DNA from 2 places in the Tahibacter sp. genome. Region 1 is predicted to be linked to the other one. Evidence: predicted binding sites of a transcription regulator. Region 1 holds the regulator's gene; the other holds the start of a gene.
What was found. Region 1 encodes HrcA, which represses chaperone genes, less so after heat shock. Its sites were predicted from a motif close to TTNGCACTCNNNNNNNNNGAGTGCNAA; they were not measured.

Region 1 (9,077 bases):
ACGTCTTTCCGTCCTTGCTGCCGGAACCATTGCAGGTCTTGCAGCCGACGAGGGTCGGCACCTCGATCGTCCGCTCGACGCCGAACACAGCTTCTTCGAGGTCCAGCTCGATCACGTAGCGCAGGTCGGAGCCACGCCGGGGACGTCCGCCACCGCGGCCGCCGCCGAAAATGTCGCCGAAAATGTCGCCAAAAATGTCGCCGACATCGGCGCCGTGGAAGCCGCCGCCGCGACCGCCGCCCATGCCCTGCTCGAACGCGGCATGCCCGTACTGGTCGTACATCGCGCGCTTCTGCTTGTCGCAGAGGATCTCGTAGGCCTCCTTGGCCTCCTTGAATTTCTCCTGCGCGTCGGCGTCCGGATTGCGGTCCGGGTGGTACTTCATCGCCAGACGGCGGAAGGCTTTCTTGAGGTCGTCCTCGCCGGCGGTCTTTTCGACGCCGAGGATTTCGTAGTAATCGCGCTTGGCCATAGTCATGTTTGCCGCGATGCCGGCAATCCCCTGGTTTCGATTTCATTGCCTGAATAAACAAAACGGACAGCCGTTCGGACTGTCCGTCTTGTCTTCAGCGGGAAAGCGTCTTACTTCTTGTCGTTGACTTCGGTGAACTCGGCATCGACGACGTCGTCCTGCGCCGCGCCGCTGGTGTCGGCCTGGGCCTGCGGACCGGCATCGCCGCCCTGGCCCTGCGCCGCGGCAAACAGCGGCTGCGCGACTTCCTCAAGCTTGGTCGTGCGTGAGTCGATCGCGGCCTTATCGTCGCCCTTCATGACCTTCTCGAGATCGCTCAGCGCTTCCTCGATGCGGCCCATGTGGTCGGCGACCTTGCCGCCATGCTCCTTGATCGCGTCGCGCGTCGCATGGACCAGCTGGTCCGCCTTGTTGCGCGAGGCGATCAGCTCATGGAACTTCTTGTCTTCTTCCTTGTTGGCTTCCGCGTCGCGGACCATGCGCTGGATCTCGTCGTCCGACAGGCCCGAGCTGCCCTTGATCTCGATGCGCTGTTCCTTGCCGGTGTTCTTGTCCTTGGCCTGCACGTGCAGAATGCCGTTCGCGTCGATGTCGAAGCCGACTTCGATCTGCGGCGTGCCGCGGCGTGCCGGCTCGATGCCGGACAGGTCGAACTTGCCGAGCGACTTGTTCGCGCTGGCGCGTTCGCGCTCGCCCTGCAGCACGTGCACGGTGACCGCGGTCTGGTTGTCGTCGGCCGTGGAGAAGATCTGCGAGGCCTTGGTCGGGATCGTCGTGTTCTTCTCGATCAGCTTGGTGAACACGCCACCGGCCGTCTCGATGCCCAGCGACAGCGGGGTCACGTCGAGCAGCAGCACGTCCTTCACGGTGCCGCCCAGCACGCCGCCCTGGATCGCCGCGCCGACAGCGACAGCTTCATCCGGGTTGACGTCCTTGCGCGGCTCCTTGCCGAAGAAGTCCTTCACCGCTTCCTGCACCTTGGGCATGCGCGTCATGCCGCCGACCAGGATCACTTCGGTGATGTCGGCCATACGCAGACCCGCATCGTTGAGCGCGATGCGACACGGTTCGATCGTCTTCTTGACCAGGTCGTCCACCAGCGCTTCGAGCTTGGCACGCGTGAGCTTGATGTTCAGATGCTTCGGGCCCGAAGCATCCGCCGTCACGTACGGCAGGTTGACTTCGGTCTGGTGCGAGGACGACAGCTCGATCTTCGCGCGCTCGGCCGCGTCCTTGAGGCGCTGCAATGCGAGCGGATCGTTGCGCAGATCGATGCCCTGGTCCTTCTTGAATTCCTCGACGAGATAGTCGATGACGCGCTTGTCGAAGTCTTCGCCGCCGAGGAAAGTATCACCGTTGGTCGCGAGCACTTCGAACTGCTTCTCGCCGTCGATCTCGGCGATCTCGATGATGGACACGTCGAACGTGCCGCCGCCGAGGTCATAGACCGCGATCTTCTTGTCCTTGCCACTGCCCGCCTTGTCCAGGCCATAGGCCAGCGCCGCCGCGGTCGGCTCGTTGATGATGCGCTTGACTTCCAGACCCGCGATGCGGCCGGCGTCCTTGGTCGCCTGGCGCTGCGAATCGTTGAAGTAGGCCGGCACGGTGATCACAGCTTCCGTAACCGGTTCACCAAGGAAATCCTCGGCCGTCTTCTTCATTTTCATGAGGATCTTGGCCGAGATTTCCTGTGGCGACAGTTTCTTGCCGTCGCTGGTCGCGACCCAGGCGTCGCCGTTGTCGTGCGCGACGATGCCGTAAGGCACCAGGTCGAGGTCTTTCTTGACTTCCGCATCGGTGAACTTGCGGCCGATCAGGCGCTTCACCGCGTAGAAGGTGTTCTTGGGGTTGGTCACGCCCTGGCGCTTGGCCGACGCGCCGACGAGCGTTTCGCCGTCCTTCGTGAACGCGACGATCGAGGGGGTGGTGCGGTCGCCTTCGGAGTTCTCGATGACGCGCGCGGTACCGCCTTCGATGATCGCCACGCACGAATTGGTCGTGCCCAGATCGATGCCGATGATTTTGCCCATTGCTTAGCTCCTCGAATTGATTCTTCGACCCTGCCGGATCGTTGCTGCGGCGGTATTTGTAGTCGCGCGGCGCTTATTCAAGATCCCGTCCGCGCACTCTGCCCGCCTCACGGAAATCTCAGTTCGCGACCACGACCATGGCCGGACGCAGCAGCCGGTCGTTGAGCACGTACCCGGTCTGCAACGTGTTCACCACGGTGCCGGACGCGTGCGCCGGGCTGTCGACCAGGCTGACTGCCTGATGCAGTTCCGGATTGAACGGCTGGTTGGTCGGCTTGAGGGCCTTGAGGCCGTTGGACTCGGCGACCTTGAGCAGCGCCTTGTAGGTCAGGTCCAGACCCTGGCGCATCGCGGCGACGTCGGCGGTTTCGACCGCCAGCCCGCCTTCCAGGCCGTCGCAGACCGGCAGCAGGTCAGAAAGCAGGCGCTCGTTGGCGAATTTGCGCGCCTGTTCCAGATCCCGCTGCAGGCGGCGGCGTTGGTTTTCCAGCTCGGCGCGCTCGCGAAGCAGGGTGTCGCGCATCTCGGCCGCGGCGGTCTCCGCCTGGGCGAGCTGCTGGCTCAGGGCTTCCAGATCGGCGTTCAGCGCGGCTTCCGCCGCCGACAAGCCTTCTTCTGCGCCCGTTGTACCGGTCGATTCGTTGTTTTGCATGGATTCTCCAGCGAGTGTGCTTCCCGTCCCCACGGGACGCAGGACCGATCGTTACGGATCGTCCCGCAAGGGCGCGGCATGATACGGATTGACAAGTCCCGACGCTATTGGGGCGCCTGGTTGCGGTTCAAGGCGCCGGACAGGATATGAGCGGTCGCCTGCACCAGCGGGATCACGCGCTCGTAGGCCATGCGGGTCGGCCCGATCACGCCGAGCACGCCCAGTACGCGGCCGCCCACGCCATAAGGCGCGGTGACCAGGCTGTAGTTGTCCAGCGCCGCGAAACCCGACTCCTCGCCGATGAACAGACGTACGCCCTCGGCCCGGGCGCAGCGCTCGAGCACGGCGAGCAGGTCGCGCTTGCGCTGGAAGGCGTCGAACAGTTCGCGCAGGCGGTCGAGGTTGGACAGGTCGTGCACGTCCATGAGGTTGGTCTGGCCAGCGACAAACATATCCGGCTGCGGCGCGCTGCTCTGGAACGCGGCCTGGGCCAGCTCCACCGTCGTGGTCATCAGCCGCGTCATCTGGGTGCTGGTTTCCTGCATCTCGCGCAGCAGGCGCAGGCGGATCTCGTCCAGGCGCTGGCCGGAAAACTGCGCATTGAGGAAATTCGCGACCTGTTCCAGTTCGCTGGCGGAATAGGCGCGTTCCAGCTCGATGACCCGGTTTTGCACCTGACCGTCGACGAAGACCAGGATGACCAGGGTGCGGCGTTGGTCCAGCGGCACGAAGTCGATGTGCCGGAACGGGACTTCCTGATGCTGCGGCACGGTCACCACACCGACGAAATGGCTGACCTGGGACAGCAGCGACGAGGCACTGTTGAGCAGGTCCGGCGTCGTCGCCGTCGCCGGCAGCTCGCGCCGCAGCTCTTCCACCTGCGGCTCGCCGAGCGGGCGCACTTCGAGCAGCGAGTCCACGAACACGCGATACCCCTGCACGGTCGGTATGCGACCGGCCGACGTATGCGGCGCGGCGACTAGCCCCAGTTCCTCGAGATCCGACATGACATTGCGGATGGTCGCCGCACTCACGTCCAGCCCCGACGACCGCGCCAGGGCCCGCGACCCTACCGGCTGCCCCTCCGCCACGTACTGCGACACGAGCGTGCGCAGCAACTGCCGCGCGCGCGGGTCCAGCGGAAGATGGGGAGAGTGTCGCGACATGGGTCAGCAGCATAGCCGAACGCCCGTCCTATTCATCACACCCCCCAACGAACGAAGCCGCATCCGCGTCCGGCCAGGGTCGCGGGGAACCGGTGTCGCCAACCAGGCGACGCCATCAAAGCCTCCCCAGTCTTGGGAGATGCGACGGCTTCGCGCTAGCATGCGCGCCCGCCATGCCGTCGGAAAACGCGATGCTGCGCTCGTTGTACGTCAAGGACTTTGCCATCGTCGGCGAGGCCGACATCGCCTTGCAGCCCGGCCTAAGCGTGGTGACGGGCGAAACCGGCGCCGGCAAGTCCCTGCTGGTCGACGCACTGCTGCTGCTCAGCGGCGGCCGCTCAGACGCCGGTGTGATCCGCAGCGGCTGCGAGCGCGCCGAACTGACCGCCGAATTCGACCTGTCGGATTCGCCCGCCGCGCGTGACTGGCTGGCGGCCGAAGAACTCGATGACGAAGGCGCCTGCCGGTTGCGCCGCGTGATCCGTACCGAGGGCAGTTCGCGCGCCTGGATCAACGGCCGCCCTGTCACCCTGTCCCAGCTCTCGGCGCTGACCGGACACCTGATCGAGATCCACGGCCAGCACGAGCACCAGGCCCTGCTGGACCGCACCCATCAGCTGCAGCTGCTCGACGCCTTCGGCGGCCACGCCGATGCGCTCGCGGCGGTGCGCCAGCCGGCCCGGCGCTGGCGCGAGCTCGGCCAGCGCATGGCGTCGCTGGGCAACGCCGGCGACAGCGGCGAAGACCTCGCCCGACTCGAGCGCCAGCTCGAGGATCTCGACCGCCATGCCCTGACCGAAGCGCAGCTCGCCGAACTCAACGACCTGCACAGGCGCCTGGCCAACGCAGGCCAGCTCGTCAACGGCAGTGCCAGCGTCGCCGAGCTCATCGACGGCGACAGCGAATTCGCCGTGCGCCGCTCGCTCGCGCGCGCGCGCCAGGAATTGGCCCGCCTGGCCGAGCTGGACCCGTCGCTGGCCGTGACGGTCGAACTCGTCGAAAGCATCGAGATCCAGCTCGGCGAAGCCGGCGATGCACTGTCGCGCTACCAGGACGGGCTGGAACTGGATCCGGAGCGCCTGCTCGAGACCGAAAACCAGTTGTCCAAGCTGCACGAACTCGCGCGCCGCCACCGCCTGCCGATGGATGAGCTCAAGGCGCGCGCCGAAGAGCTGCGTCTGGAGGTCGACGAACTGCGCAATGCCGGTTCGCTGCGCCAGGACCTGGAGCGCGAACGCGGCGCCGCGGCCGCCGACTACCGCAAGGCCGCCGCGCAGTTGAGCGCTTCGCGCGCCGCCGCCGCGCAGCGCCTGGCCGCGGAAGTCAGCGCACTCATGGGCGAGCTCGGCATGAGCGACGGCCGCTTCGAAATCGCGCTCGAGCCCGCGGCGAAGGACGATCCGGATGCGCTCGGCGCCGAGCGCTGCGAATTCCTCGTCAGTGCGAATCCGGGCCAGCCGGCGCGTGCACTGCGCAAGGTTGCCTCGGGCGGCGAACTGTCGCGCATATCACTTGCCATCGAGGTCGCCGCGCTGGGCCTCGACGATGTCGGCACCATGGTCTTCGACGAAGTCGACTCGGGCATCGGCGGCGCCGTCGCTGAAGTCGTCGGACAGAAATTGCGCCGCCTCGGCGGCTCGCGCCAGGCACTGTGCGTCACACATCTTGCACAGGTCGCCGCGCAGGGCCACCAGCACTTTCGCGTCAGCAAGCAGACCGCCGACGGGCAGACCTTCACGCGCATCGAGGCGCTGGACGAAAAGTCCCGCCGCGACGAAATCGCCCGCATGCTCGGTGGCATCGAGATCACGAAGGAAACGCTGGCGCACGCCCGGCAGATGCTGGAGCGGGCGCGAACGCGGTAGCGTGCCGACGCATGAGTCTCCGGCGACCAGATGCCTGCACGGCAGGCGTTTGGCGGCGCTGTGGAGATCGGGCGCTGAGTGCAGGAGCGGTAGTATCAGGACTAGTTCTGAGCTTCCCCTGGGGCGCAAATGGCGCCCACCGTTGCAGCCTGCTACCATCCGCGCCGCTTCAGGTGGCGCGAAGACGGTTGGCCGTCCAGACGCTTAAACGGGAAGCCGGTGTGTATCCCGGCACTGCCCCCGCAACGGTAAACGAGTCAAGCGCGGCACTACGCCACTGGAGCGATCCGGGAAGGCGCCGCGTCCGGAGCCCTTGCTCCAACTCGTGAGTCCGGAGACCGGCCTGCAGCGGTCCAGACGCGCATTCGCGCGCCGGTCCTGGTGGTGCTGCGGAGGGCGGCGCCGCGGTGAACGTGCCCCCGGCTCAGTCTCCGCTGCTCATTCCTTCCGCGCATCGAATTTTTTCGCTGTTCGACCGCGCGGGTGAGCGCGGAGGAATCTTCATGCACCGTACGACGCTTTGCGCGGCCATTGCCGCGCTCCTGACCCTGCCCTGCGCGCCCCTGCGCGCCGAACCCGACCCGCATATCCCCGCACTCGACGATGTGATCGTCACCGCGACGCGCACCGCCGTGACCGTCGACGACAGCCTCGCACCCGTCAGCGTGATCACACGCGAGGACATCGAGCGCCTGCAGGCGCGCTCGCTGATCGATCTTCTGCGCGGACTGCCCGGCGTATCGATCTCGAGCAACGGTGGCGCCGGCAAGCAGGCCTCGCTGTTCCTGCGCGGCGCCGAATCCGACCACCTGCTCGTGCTCGTCGACGGCGTGCGCGTGGGCTCGGCCACGGCTGGTAGCGTCGCCTTCCAGGATCTGCCCGTCGAGCAGATCGAACGCATCGAAGTGGTCCGCGGCCCGCGCTCGAGCCTGTACGGTTCCGAAGCAATCGGGGGCGTGATCCAGATCTTCACGCGCCGCGGCCGCGGCCAGGGCGTCAGCCCGAACTTCAGCGCCACCGTTGGCAGCGACAACACACGCGAAGCGACTGCCGGCGTGAGCCTCAACAGCGAGCAGGGCTGGCTCGCTGCCCATCTCGCCCATGCCGACACCGACGGCTTCAACTCCTGCCGCGGCCGCGCCTCGCCGGGCGCGGGCTGCTTCACCGACGAGCCAGACGACGATCCGTACCGCAATTCCTCGGTCACACTCAACGGCGGCTGGCGCTTCGGCGAAGCCGGCGACCTGCAGGCCAACGTGCTGCGCGCCGAAGGCCGCAACGCCTATGACGGCAGCTTCGTCAACGAATCGATCTACCGCCAGCAGATCGTCGGCACGCGACTGCGCCTGCAGGCGCATGAGCGCCTCGTGCTGAGTGTCGGCGCCGGCCAGAGCCGCGACGATTCCGACAACTTCGGCAGCGGCGTCTTCCAGAGTCAATTCAATACACGCCGCGACAACTACTCGGTGCAAGGCGACATCGGTTTCGCCGAGCAGCATCTGCTCAGCGTCGGTGCCGACTACGTCAACGACGCAGTCGACGGCACGACGGCGTACGACGAAGACGCGCGCAGCGTCACCGGCGTGTTTGCCCAGTACCAGGGCAAGGCCGGTGCACACGACGTCGAGGCCAGCCTGCGCAACGACGACAACGAACAGTTCGGCGCGCACACGACCGGCGGCCTGGCCTGGGGCTATGCGTTCAGCGACACGCTGCGCTTCATCGCCAACTACGGCACCGCGTTCAAGGCACCGGCCTTCAACGAGTTGTATTTCCCGGGCTTCGGCAACGCCAGCCTCAAGCCGGAAGAATCGCGCAGCGTCGAGATCGGCCTGCGCGGCCATGGCGACCTCGGACGCTGGGAAGTGCAGGCCTTCGATACGCGTGTCGACGACCTGATTGCCTACGACGCCGCGATCTTCGCCCCGGGCAACGTCGACGAGGCGCGCATCCAGGGCCTGGAAGCCAGCTTGGCGGTCGACCTGGCCGGTTGGGCGCTCAATGCCAGCCTGACCCTGCTCGATCCGGAAAACGCCTCCGGCGGCAGCAACGACGGCAATGTGCTGCCGCGCCGCGCGCGCCAGTCCGGCCGCATCGACATCGACCGCCGTTTCGGCGCCTTCGGCATCGGCGCGACCGTCGATGCTCAGGGCAAACGCTACGACGATCTCGGCAACACGCGTCGTCTCGGCGGCTACGCCACGCTCGACCTGCGTGCCGAATACGCGTTCTCGCCCGACTGGCTGCTGCAGGGCCGTGTCTCCAACGTGGCCGACCACGACTACGAGACCGCCGCGTTCTACAACCAGGCCGGCCGCAGCTATTTCCTCACCTTGCGCTACCGCCCGGCGCAGTAGACCGATGCGCGGCGTCGAAGCCGGTCTTCGGCGCCGCGGCACCCGCCGGACACATCGCTCACCCTTGATCGCCAGGAGTAGTCCATGAAGTTCCTGCCCATGAAGTTTCTACCCACCGCAAAGCAATCGCTGATCCTGCTGGCCCTCATGGGGCTCATGCTGGCGACGCGCTACCACCATTTCGGCGCCGCGCTGCACCTGCCGGATGCGTCGATGGCGATCTTCTTCGTTGCGGGCTTCTACCTGGCCGGCACCGTCGCGCTGCCGATCCTGATGCTCGAGGCCGGCCTCATCGACTACATCGCGATCAGCATGGCCGGCGTCAGCGATTTCTGCGTCACGCCGGCCTATTCCATGCTCGTCGTCGCCTATGGCGTGCTCTGGTACGGCGGCGCGTTGTACGCGAACAAGTTCTACACGCCCACTCTTTCCACCCTGCTGCCAGCTGGCCTGATCGCGCTGGCGAGCTGCCTGCTCTCGTTCCTCGTCTCCAACGGCTCGTTCTACTGGATGGGCGGCCGCTACGCCGATCCGC
Region 2 (9,077 bases), on a different contig from region 1:
TGTTCCTGATCGGTTTCCGCAGCCGGCTCATTGTGCTGATCAATTGGAGCTGGTCGTACTGGACCTACCAGCGCCACGCCCGGATCATCGTCGGGCAGGAACCGCGCGGCGACGCCCGAGGCGATCACGCCTGAGGTGATTGCGAAAACGACGACGGCCCCTTTCGGGGCCGTCGTCTCGTTGCCGGTGTGCAGGGAACTACGCGACAAACAGCGCGCGCATCTTCTTCATCGCATTCGCCTCGATCTGGCGGATGCGCTCGGCCGAAACACCATATTCATCGGCCAGTTCCTGCAACGTCGCCTTCTCGCCGTCCTTGAGCCAGCGCCGCGTGATGATGTCGCGCGAACGCTGATCCAGGCGGGACATGCCTTCACGCAGCGACTCGAGCTGGTTTTCCTCGTGGTCGTCGCTGGCCAGCGACTCGTACGGATCCGCACGATGGTCGACCAGATAGGCCACCGGCGCCGGCGGCGCATCGTCGTCGTTGCTGTCGGTCGGCGCATCGAAGCCCACATCGCGGCCCGACAGACGAGATTCCATCTCGAGGACGGTCGCAAGCGGCACGCCGAGTTCCTTGGCTACCGTCTGCGCCTCGTCATGCGTGAGCCAGCCCAGACGCTTCTTGGACTTGCGCAGGTTGAAGAACAACTTGCGCTGAGCCTTGGTCGTGGCGACCTTGACGATGCGCCAGTTGCGCAGGATGAACTCATGCATTTCGGCACGGATCCAGTGCACTGCGAAGGAAACCAGGCGCACACCGAGGGTCGGGTCGAAACGCTTGACCGCCTTCATGAGGCCGATATTGCCTTCCTGCACGAGATCGCCAAGCGGCAAACCGTAACCCTGGTAGCCGCGCGCCACATGGACGACGAAACGCAGGTGGGAGAGCACCAGGCGTTTGGCCGCATCGAGATCATTGTCGCGGCGCAACTGCTCGGCGAGTTCCTGCTCTTCGTCCTGGGTCAGCATCGGCACGCGGTGCGTGGCGCTGATGTACGCCTCAAGGCTGCCCAATGCACTTGGAACCGGCAGGTTGTTGCTGACTAGGGCAAGCGCTTCGGTCATGGCTTGAAACCTCCAATACAGATCACAGGTTAGCACTCGCGTGTATGGAGTGCTAAGTCCAGCAAGAGTTCCCGAGACGGGAGTTCCTGCGAACGGCGATTAGTGTACCAGCAAGTACAGAAAAAGGGTTAAACCGCGGTGAAGCCTCATAAGCGGATGGCGCCCGCATGCAGCTTCTCCGATAAACCGTTGATCCTGGAGGGCCGATAGTCACGGCCCAATCGAAGGGCCAGGGAAGTCGGCCAGAATCGGTTCATCGTCGGCGGTGCCGACGAGCAAGCCTTGCAACAGCAAGAACAGTGTCGCCAGCCATTGCGGCAGCTCATCGCTCGCCTCTCGCCAGGCGACGAGCACCCGCCGAAGTAGCGCCGCCGTAGTGGTCAGGCCCCGGGCATCCAGACGCTGGGCCTGGGCCTCGCAGCGTGACAGTGTCGACCCGGTCTGGTGACGAATGCCCTGCCGCGCCCAGACCGCCAGCTCGTCGAGCAGTTGCCCGATCAATGCCGTCAGCCCGTTGGTGGGGTCGGCGGTCTGCAGCGGCGGCAGCGGCTGCGCACCGACGCTGCAAGCCTGCAGCACGATGGCCTTCTTGCGTGTGAGCAGCGCCAGTGGCGTCATGCGGACCGCGCCCGCACGCAGGTGTACGGGGCCGGCGATGCGCCACGGCGGATCCGCCGTATCGGACAGCGCCGCGGCCAGCGCATCGACCGCGTCGGGCGTGGCCGCATCATGCGCAAGGGCCAGCTCCACCCAGTCGCCGGATGCGGCGTTCGCTGCGTCATCGCAACAGAGCACGCGTGCATGCAGGGTCTGCGCCGCCGCGTCCCAACCCCAGTTGCCGATGCCAGCAATCGGCAGAACGTGAACATGCGCGATCGCCTGGCGCGGCCTGACGAAATCCGGCAGGGCCGCGTGAAGATGGCGCGCCAGCGCGGCACCGCCCGGCTGGCGCAGCGGCGCACCGATTCCTTCCCAGGATTGCGCCGACAGCGGCAATACGCTGGTCTGGCGCGCCAGCGCCGGAATGTCGAGCAGGCCGTTGGCGCGCCGCTTCGCACCGCGCGTGACGACCTGCGCTGCGGCGAGCTGGCGCAGTGCCTGTCCTGCCACGCGCCGGCTGACAATTGGCGTGGCGACCTGGCCGGGCTCGCGCGACCAACTGCGCTCCAGAACGGTCACGGCCAACGTATCCGGATCGGCGAACACCACGCGCGCGCCATCGGCCGCATCGTCCCGCCAGCACTGCAGTCCGAGCGAAACGAGCTTGAGGTGATCCAGTGCGACCTCGCCGCGCACGCCGACGCCGAGGATCTGGCTGGCGGGCAGGAGCGGGGTCGTCTGCTCGGCAGCCGTACGCGCCGCTGCGATGCGCGCGACCAGCTCGGCCAGCAATTCCAGCAGGCGCTGCGGATCGAAGCGGCTCGAGCGGACGGCCTGCGCCAGGATCAGACTGCGCAGTTCGTCGAGGCACTCGCCCGGCCAGTTCCACCCCAGCCGCGACAAGCGGTCACGCAATGCCGCGTAGTCCGCTTCCAGCGGCGCCCAGTCCTGGGAGCTGCCGTCGAGCCACAGGCGGCGCAGGAAACGGCGCGCCATGACCTCGACGTCCACCGCATCCGCGCCCAGCCCTGTCGCACTTGCCGCCGCGTCGCGCGGCAGCAGCTCGATCACCGCATCGGCGAGACCGCCGGCTTGGCGAAACGCCCAGACCGCAACCGCAATATGCTCGCAACTGCCGCCCAGACGGCAGTCGCAACGCGCGTGAGACAGCGCGCGCCGCGAGAAAAAGCGCACGGAGCACAGCGGAAGATGGGCCGTCGGCGTCGGTGCCGACGGTTGCCATGCGCTCAGGCGCACGGCCGGCCGTGCGGCTGCGAGACGCCGCGCCTGATCTAGCGTGGCCGGCGCCAGCGCCGCAGCCAGCTCCGCGTCGTCGAATTCGGCTGGGCTCCAGGGGACCTCTCCGCCGGAATCCGGCGTCGCGACATCGGCCACCGACCGCGCCCAGTGCTGATACGCGAGAACCAGCGTGACGCGATGGCGGCACAGGCCCGTGGCGGGACAGGTGCAGGCTGCTTCGCGCAGGGACTTGCCCGGCGCGAGCGTGGCCTGCTGGCCGTCCTCGTAGCGCGCCCGCACCGTCGTGTCGTCAGCGATGTCGATCTGCGGAATGCGCCCCTCGGCGATGTCCTTCTGCGCGCGCTTGACGAATCCCGGATTCGACAGCGCCGACAGCGCATCGAGGCTGAGTTCGAGCAAGTCGGTGCGCGCCGTCACGACCGCACCTTGTCGGCGAGCCAGCCGGCGAGCTCACCCGGCGTCATCGCCCCGACCTGGGCACCGACCTTGACCAGCCGTGCCGCGGTCTCCCGGTCGTAGTTCGGCGTCGCCGCCGCGTCGAGCGCCGCCAGACCGAGTACGCGGCAACCGGCCTGCACCAGTGACTGCACACGCCGCACGAGTTCGCCCGCGTCGCCGCCTTCATAGAAATCGCTGACCAGCACGATGAGCGTCCGCGACGGATTGGCGACACAGCTTTGCGCGTAGGCAACGGCCTTGGCGATGTCGGTACCGCCGCCCAGTTGTACCTTCATCAACAATTCCACCGGATCGGCCACGTCGCGGGTCAGGTCGACCACGCTGGTATCGAATGCAACGAGCCGCGTACTCATGCCCGGCAGATTCCAAAGGCAGGCCGCCATCACCGCCGAGTGGATGACCGAGTCGACCATCGAACCGCTCTGGTCGATCAGCAGGATGATGTCCCAGCGCTGCGCATGCCGGCGAGAACGGCTGACGAAGCGCAGCGCGTCGACGAACAGCCGCCGCCGCTGCGGGTCCCAGCGCGCAAGATTGCCACGCACGGTTCGCGCGAAATCGAAGTTGCGCGCAATCTTCAGGCGCGAGCGCCGGCGCCGGTCGCGCGGTCCAGCAAAGGCCTGACGCACCTCAGTCGCAAGCTTCTCCATGAGGCGGCGCACGACCTCCGCCACGATGCGCCGCGCCGCGGCGAGCACGGCCGGATTCATCAGATGCTTGGTCTGCAGCACCGCGCGCAGCAGGCTCTGCGAGGGCTCGAGACGCTCGAGCACGTCGAGATTGGTGACGACTTCGGTAATGCCGTAGCGTTCGACCGCGTCGCGTTCCAGCCGCTCGATGACCTCCTGCGGAAACAGGCGATGCACGTCATTGATCCAGTCGGGCGTGGACAGCTGCGACGGATCCAGACTGCCGCTGCGCTCGCCGCGCAACGCGCGCTCCGGGTCGCGGCCGTACAGCCATTCCAGCGCCGCGTCCGCCGCCGCCTGCGCCGCGTCCTGCAAGTTCCCGAGCGCACCCTGCGCCGGTTCGCCGAGCAGCAGGCGCCAGCGCTGCAGCCGTGTCGGGATCGAAAAACTCATGCCGATTCCTCCGCGCCCGTGCGTAGGCCCCAGCGCTGCAAGCGTGCACAGACCTCGCGCTCGCGCCGGGCCGCCTCCGCGATGTCACGCGCATCCACGTCCGCGGGCAGCGCAGCAGTCAGGGCGCGTTGCGACAGGTGTGTCGCGTCGTGCAGGCGCAGCAGCAGTGTGGCCAGACGACCGCGTTCGCGCGGCGGCAACCAGGCGAAGGCACCGCGCAATGCCGGCAGGGCACGCAGGAAATCCTCGTCGTCCAGCGCAGCGACCAGCGCGTCCATGCCAACGACGAAGGCGGGTTCCTGCGCTATCTGCTCGCGCGCCAGCGCGAGCAATCCGGACAGCGCGTCGCCCAGCGCATCGGGAGCAAGACCGTTGAGCAGGGCCAGCGGCGCACTCAGGTCGAACGCGTCGCCGTCGGACCCGGCGAGCTGCGGCAGGCTGAGGATGGCACCCAGCGCCGCACCGCGACTCAGCGGCGAACCGGCGGGATCGCGTAGCTTGCGCGCGAATACGGCCAGCACGCGGTCGGTCTCGAGCGCGAGTACGCCGGCACCGTCCTGCCGGTCCGCGGCGTATCCCCGCAGCAGATCGCGCAGTGCGACGACGGCGCGCACATGGGTGAACGCGTCCGACGGCGCAATCGCCGCGGGCGGCTCGAACAGCCAGAGCGCGCGATCGCAGGCAGCCTCGATGACGGCGGCAAGCAGCGGCGCACCGGCGACCGCGACGATCTGGCCGTGCCGGAACAGCGGATACAGCACGCCAATCGCTTCGCCCAACGGTTCGAAGCGCGGCGCAGTGGCGATTGCCGCGCGCAGATCCGCGAGCAGCGCGTCGCTGACGGCGGCAAGACCCGCGAACGCCGCGGCATTGAGTCCCTGCGCGAGCGCGGCCACGTCGTCGCGCGCCTCGCGCAGCTTCTCTTCGAGCACGGCGCGCGCCGCGTCGGCCAGCGTCGCGCCGTAGGCGCCGGCCTCGATCAGCGCTGCCATCTGTTCGATCGGGCGGCCCAGGCGCCAGCACTCGTTGCGCTCGCCCGACAAGGCCAGCACCGGCCCCTGCACGCGCGCGATGCCGGGGATGCCGAGCAGCAACAGCCGATGCAGCACGCGGCTCTGGCGCCGTCCGGCATCGGCGAGCAGATCGATCGTGCGCTCGCCATCGAGCGCGATACCGGCCGCGTCGAGTTCGTGCTCGACCGAATCCAGCAGTGGCGGCCGCGGTGTCGTGGCGGCGAGCCGGCCGCGCAGGTCGCCGGCGAGCACGTCCATGACCTCGACCAGTAGCGGCGCAGTCCCGGGCCGGATCGTGCCGCGGTACGTCCACGGCAGCGGGGCGTCCTGCGCTTCCTTGAGCAGCGTCGCGGCAATCGCATCGAGCCAGTCGGCACGCAGCGCGTGCGCATGTCCGCGCAGCAACGCGAGGCCCTGCGCATGCGTGTGCAGCGCGATCAGGTCGGCGGTCGATGCGACGAGCCTGCGCTGGCGCAGACGCTGCGCGACCTCCTGCATCAGGCGCAGACCGGCTCCCGCACTGCCCGACTCCCACAGCCACTGGTAGTACAGCGGCGAGGACATGCCCGAGGCATAGCCCTGGAACGCGTCGAGCCGCTTGAAGCTGTAGGGCACGAGAAACGAGCCATGCCGCTGCGGAATGCCTTCCGGCGCGGGCGGCGGTTGCGGCACGGCCGGTTCGCTGCACACGGCCGCGCCGTCGACCTCGCGCCACCGTCGCGCCAGCGCCGGTGCGTGGTAGCCGCCGCAGACGACGAGCACCTCGCCGTCGTCCTGCGCCATCGCCCAGGCGATCCACTGCGCCATCTGCGCTTCGCGCGCGGCGTTGCCGGGCGAGCCCGGATCGGCGCCGCGCAGGTGCCCGAAATGCACTTCCAGTTGCTGTGCAAGACTGACGTCATCCTGCTCCTGCTCGAACAGGTGGTCCCACAGCGCGTCGCGGCCTTCGATCGCGAGGCGATCGGCGAGCGCCTGCTCATAGGCCTCCGCGCGCGCCTCGTGCTCTGCCTCGGGCGCGTCCGCATAGCGGTTGGGCAGGTCTTCGAACGCCTCGTGCCAGGCCGGCAGGTCGATGAAGCGCGCCTGCGCGCCGACCTCGCGTGCGACGAGCAGCGCCTGCCACTCTGGCGAGTGCTCGGCGAACGGCGCCCACGAGCCGCGCTGCACGCCGCCGCCCGAGAGATAGCTGTAGATCGCAAGCGGTAGCGCGTGGCCAAGGAACATCTCGTCGATGCGTGGGTTGAAATCCGCCGGCCCCTCGATCAGCACATGGCGCGGCCGCAGCGCGCGGATACGTGCCGCGACCAGTCGCGCGCAGGCCGGGCTGTGGTGACGCACGCCGACGATGCAGGGCGCGCGCAGGCTCATGGCAGGCGGTGCCGCGCCTCGAAATACGCGCGCCAGTGCGCGCCGGTCTTCTTCGCGACCTTCTGCTCGAAATAGCGCCGCAGCTTGGCGCGGTCGTCGGCGTCGTCCTTGGCCACGGTGCCGGCAATGCAGTCGACGAGGTCGGCCGGCTCGCCGGCGCGCTGTTCGAGAAACCACGCGCGCACGCCGACCGCGTGGGCGACGTTGACCGCCTCGGCCGTCGACATGACCGCATTGAGCGTGTCCATGCTGCCGTCGCGCCGGCCGCTGTCCTGGTGCGCACGCAGATCGCGGAAGGTCGTCACGAGCAGTTCCAGCACAGGCTCGGGCAGCGTCTTCGGAATGCCGCTGCGCGCCAGCAGTTCGGCCGAGGCCTGCTGCACCAGCGCAAGCTCGCGCTCATAGTCGAGGATCGGGAAAACGGTCTCGAAGTCGAAGCGGCGCTTGAGCGCGGCCGACATCTCGTTGACGCCGCGGTCCCGCGTGTTCGCGGTCGCGATGATGTTGAAGCCTTCGCGCGCATACAGCATGCCGTCTTCGCCGCCGAGTTCGGGCACGGCCATGACGCGGTCCGAGAGCATGCCGAGCAGGCAGTCCTGCACCTCCAGCGGGGCACGCGTGATCTCCTCGAAGCGCACGATGCGGCCTTCGCGCATGCCCTGGTACAGCGGCGCCGGCACCAGCGCGCGCGGACTCGGCCCCTCGTTGATCAGCAGCGCGTAGTTCCACGAATACTTGATCTGGTCCTCGGTGATCGAGGCTCCGCCCTGGATCGTCAGCGTGGAGACGCCGCAGACCGCAGTGGCCAGGAGCTCCGACAGCAGTGACTTGGCCGTGCCGGGTTCGCCGACCAGCATGAGGCCGCGGCCCGTCGCGAGCGTGACGAGCATGCGTTCAATCGCGGCGACCGGCGCGACGATCTTGCGCGACACTCCGAGCGCGGCATCGCCGAGCACGAACGTACGCGCCGCCTTGAGACTCAGCGCCCAGCCCGGCGGACGGGGGTCGCGGTCGGCCGCGGCCAGGCGCTGCAGCTGCTCGGCGTAGAGGATTTCGGCGGGCGGCCGCTGCAGCACCGGCGCTGCGACTTCGGGTTTCTTTGTAGCCATGGGAATAGGGAGCCTCTTAACAAGTCGACACTTGCATTTGATTCTGGAGCCCCCTTGACCAAATGCCTGCGCAGCAGGCGTTTGGCGGGGTTGTGGAGACCGGGTGCCGAGTACAAGAGCCGTATGCCGGGACTTGCTCAGGTGTGCGAACCGATTCAGATCAGGCGCACAGCGCCTGCATGTCGCGGATCAGTTCGCTCGCGGCGATCGGGTCGAGTGTCGCGAACGGTTTCGTATCCTGCATGTCGCCCCACTCACTCGGCCTGCCGACCTGCAGCTGCAGCAGGGTCTGCTGCGGATACTCGTCGACCAGGCCGACGATGATGCCGGGCTCGAAGCTCAGCTCGATCGCGAGATCCCCTGCGAGCGGCTTGGTGAAATACCAGATGCCGCCGCCGTCTTGCGCCGCGCCACGCCGCCAGCCCTTGTTGGCGAGGCCGAGCACGCGGCCGGTCGGCACGACCTTGCCCTTCCAGCGCTCGAGATTCAGCATCGCGCGCTCCTCGTCGCTCAGGGCAAAACTCTCGCGACCGAGCTGCGGGAACGGCTGCATCAGTTCGTAGTCCGCGAATAGCTGGCCGAACGCAGCGGCGGCCTGTGCCGGCAGTTCCAGTGCATGCGGCAGGCCCAGGCGGATGTTTTCGCCCTGCGGCAACGACAGCGGTGCGTCGTCCGCATCGCTGTAGCTGCCGTCCTCGGCGACGCGGAAGCACTGCAGCAGCCGCCCGCCCTGGCGATCTGCGCCAGCATCCATCTCGTAGATCCCCCAGACCAGGCGCTGCACCAGATGGCGCAGCAAAGGATGTCCGGCAAGGAACCGTTCGAACACGGCCTGGTCCCAGCGCCGTCGCGTGCACATGGCGATTTCCAGGCGCAGCACCTGCTGGCTCGCGATCGTGCGCGCGTCTTTCTTGAGAAGCTTGAAGCGCTCCACCGCAACCGCGGCCAGCGACGCATCGTCGGTCTTCTTGGGCTTGGGCAGGTCAGCAAGGCGCGCGCCGTCGGCGTCGCGTACGTACGGTTTCAGCGCCTCGTCGAAACCGACGCGGAACTGGCGCGGCCCGAAGTCCAGCAACAAGGTGCCGGCATCGTCGAGCCCCAGATCCGGCGCGAGCCGG

Region 2: a site for HrcA is predicted at 1,098-1,124, ahead of rpoH (RNA polymerase sigma factor RpoH). Genes of this name have one in related genera too.

What each region holds. Positions count from the first base shown of each region.
Region 1 is NZ_JAVTWC010000051.1:43,675-52,751, forward strand. It holds gene dnaJ (molecular chaperone DnaJ) at 1-472, opposite strand, end outside; gene dnaK (molecular chaperone DnaK) at 583-2,502, opposite strand; gene grpE (nucleotide exchange factor GrpE) at 2,621-3,154, opposite strand; gene hrcA (heat-inducible transcriptional repressor HrcA) at 3,259-4,320, opposite strand; gene recN (DNA repair protein RecN) at 4,512-6,185, shown strand; cobalamin riboswitch at 6,340-6,547, shown strand; gene btuB (TonB-dependent vitamin B12 receptor) at 6,689-8,542, shown strand; gene RUU78_RS10005 (hypothetical protein) at 8,627-9,077, shown strand, end outside.
Region 2 is NZ_JAVTWC010000054.1:60,630-69,706, reverse strand. It holds gene RUU78_RS10745 (NAD(P)/FAD-dependent oxidoreductase) at 1-134, shown strand, start outside; gene rpoH (RNA polymerase sigma factor RpoH) at 199-1,068, opposite strand; gene RUU78_RS10735 (SWIM zinc finger family protein) at 1,279-3,345, opposite strand; gene RUU78_RS10730 (VWA domain-containing protein) at 3,342-4,469, opposite strand; gene RUU78_RS10725 (DUF5682 family protein) at 4,466-6,850, opposite strand; gene RUU78_RS10720 (AAA family ATPase) at 6,847-7,959, opposite strand; gene RUU78_RS10715 (DUF4132 domain-containing protein) at 8,120-9,077, opposite strand, start outside.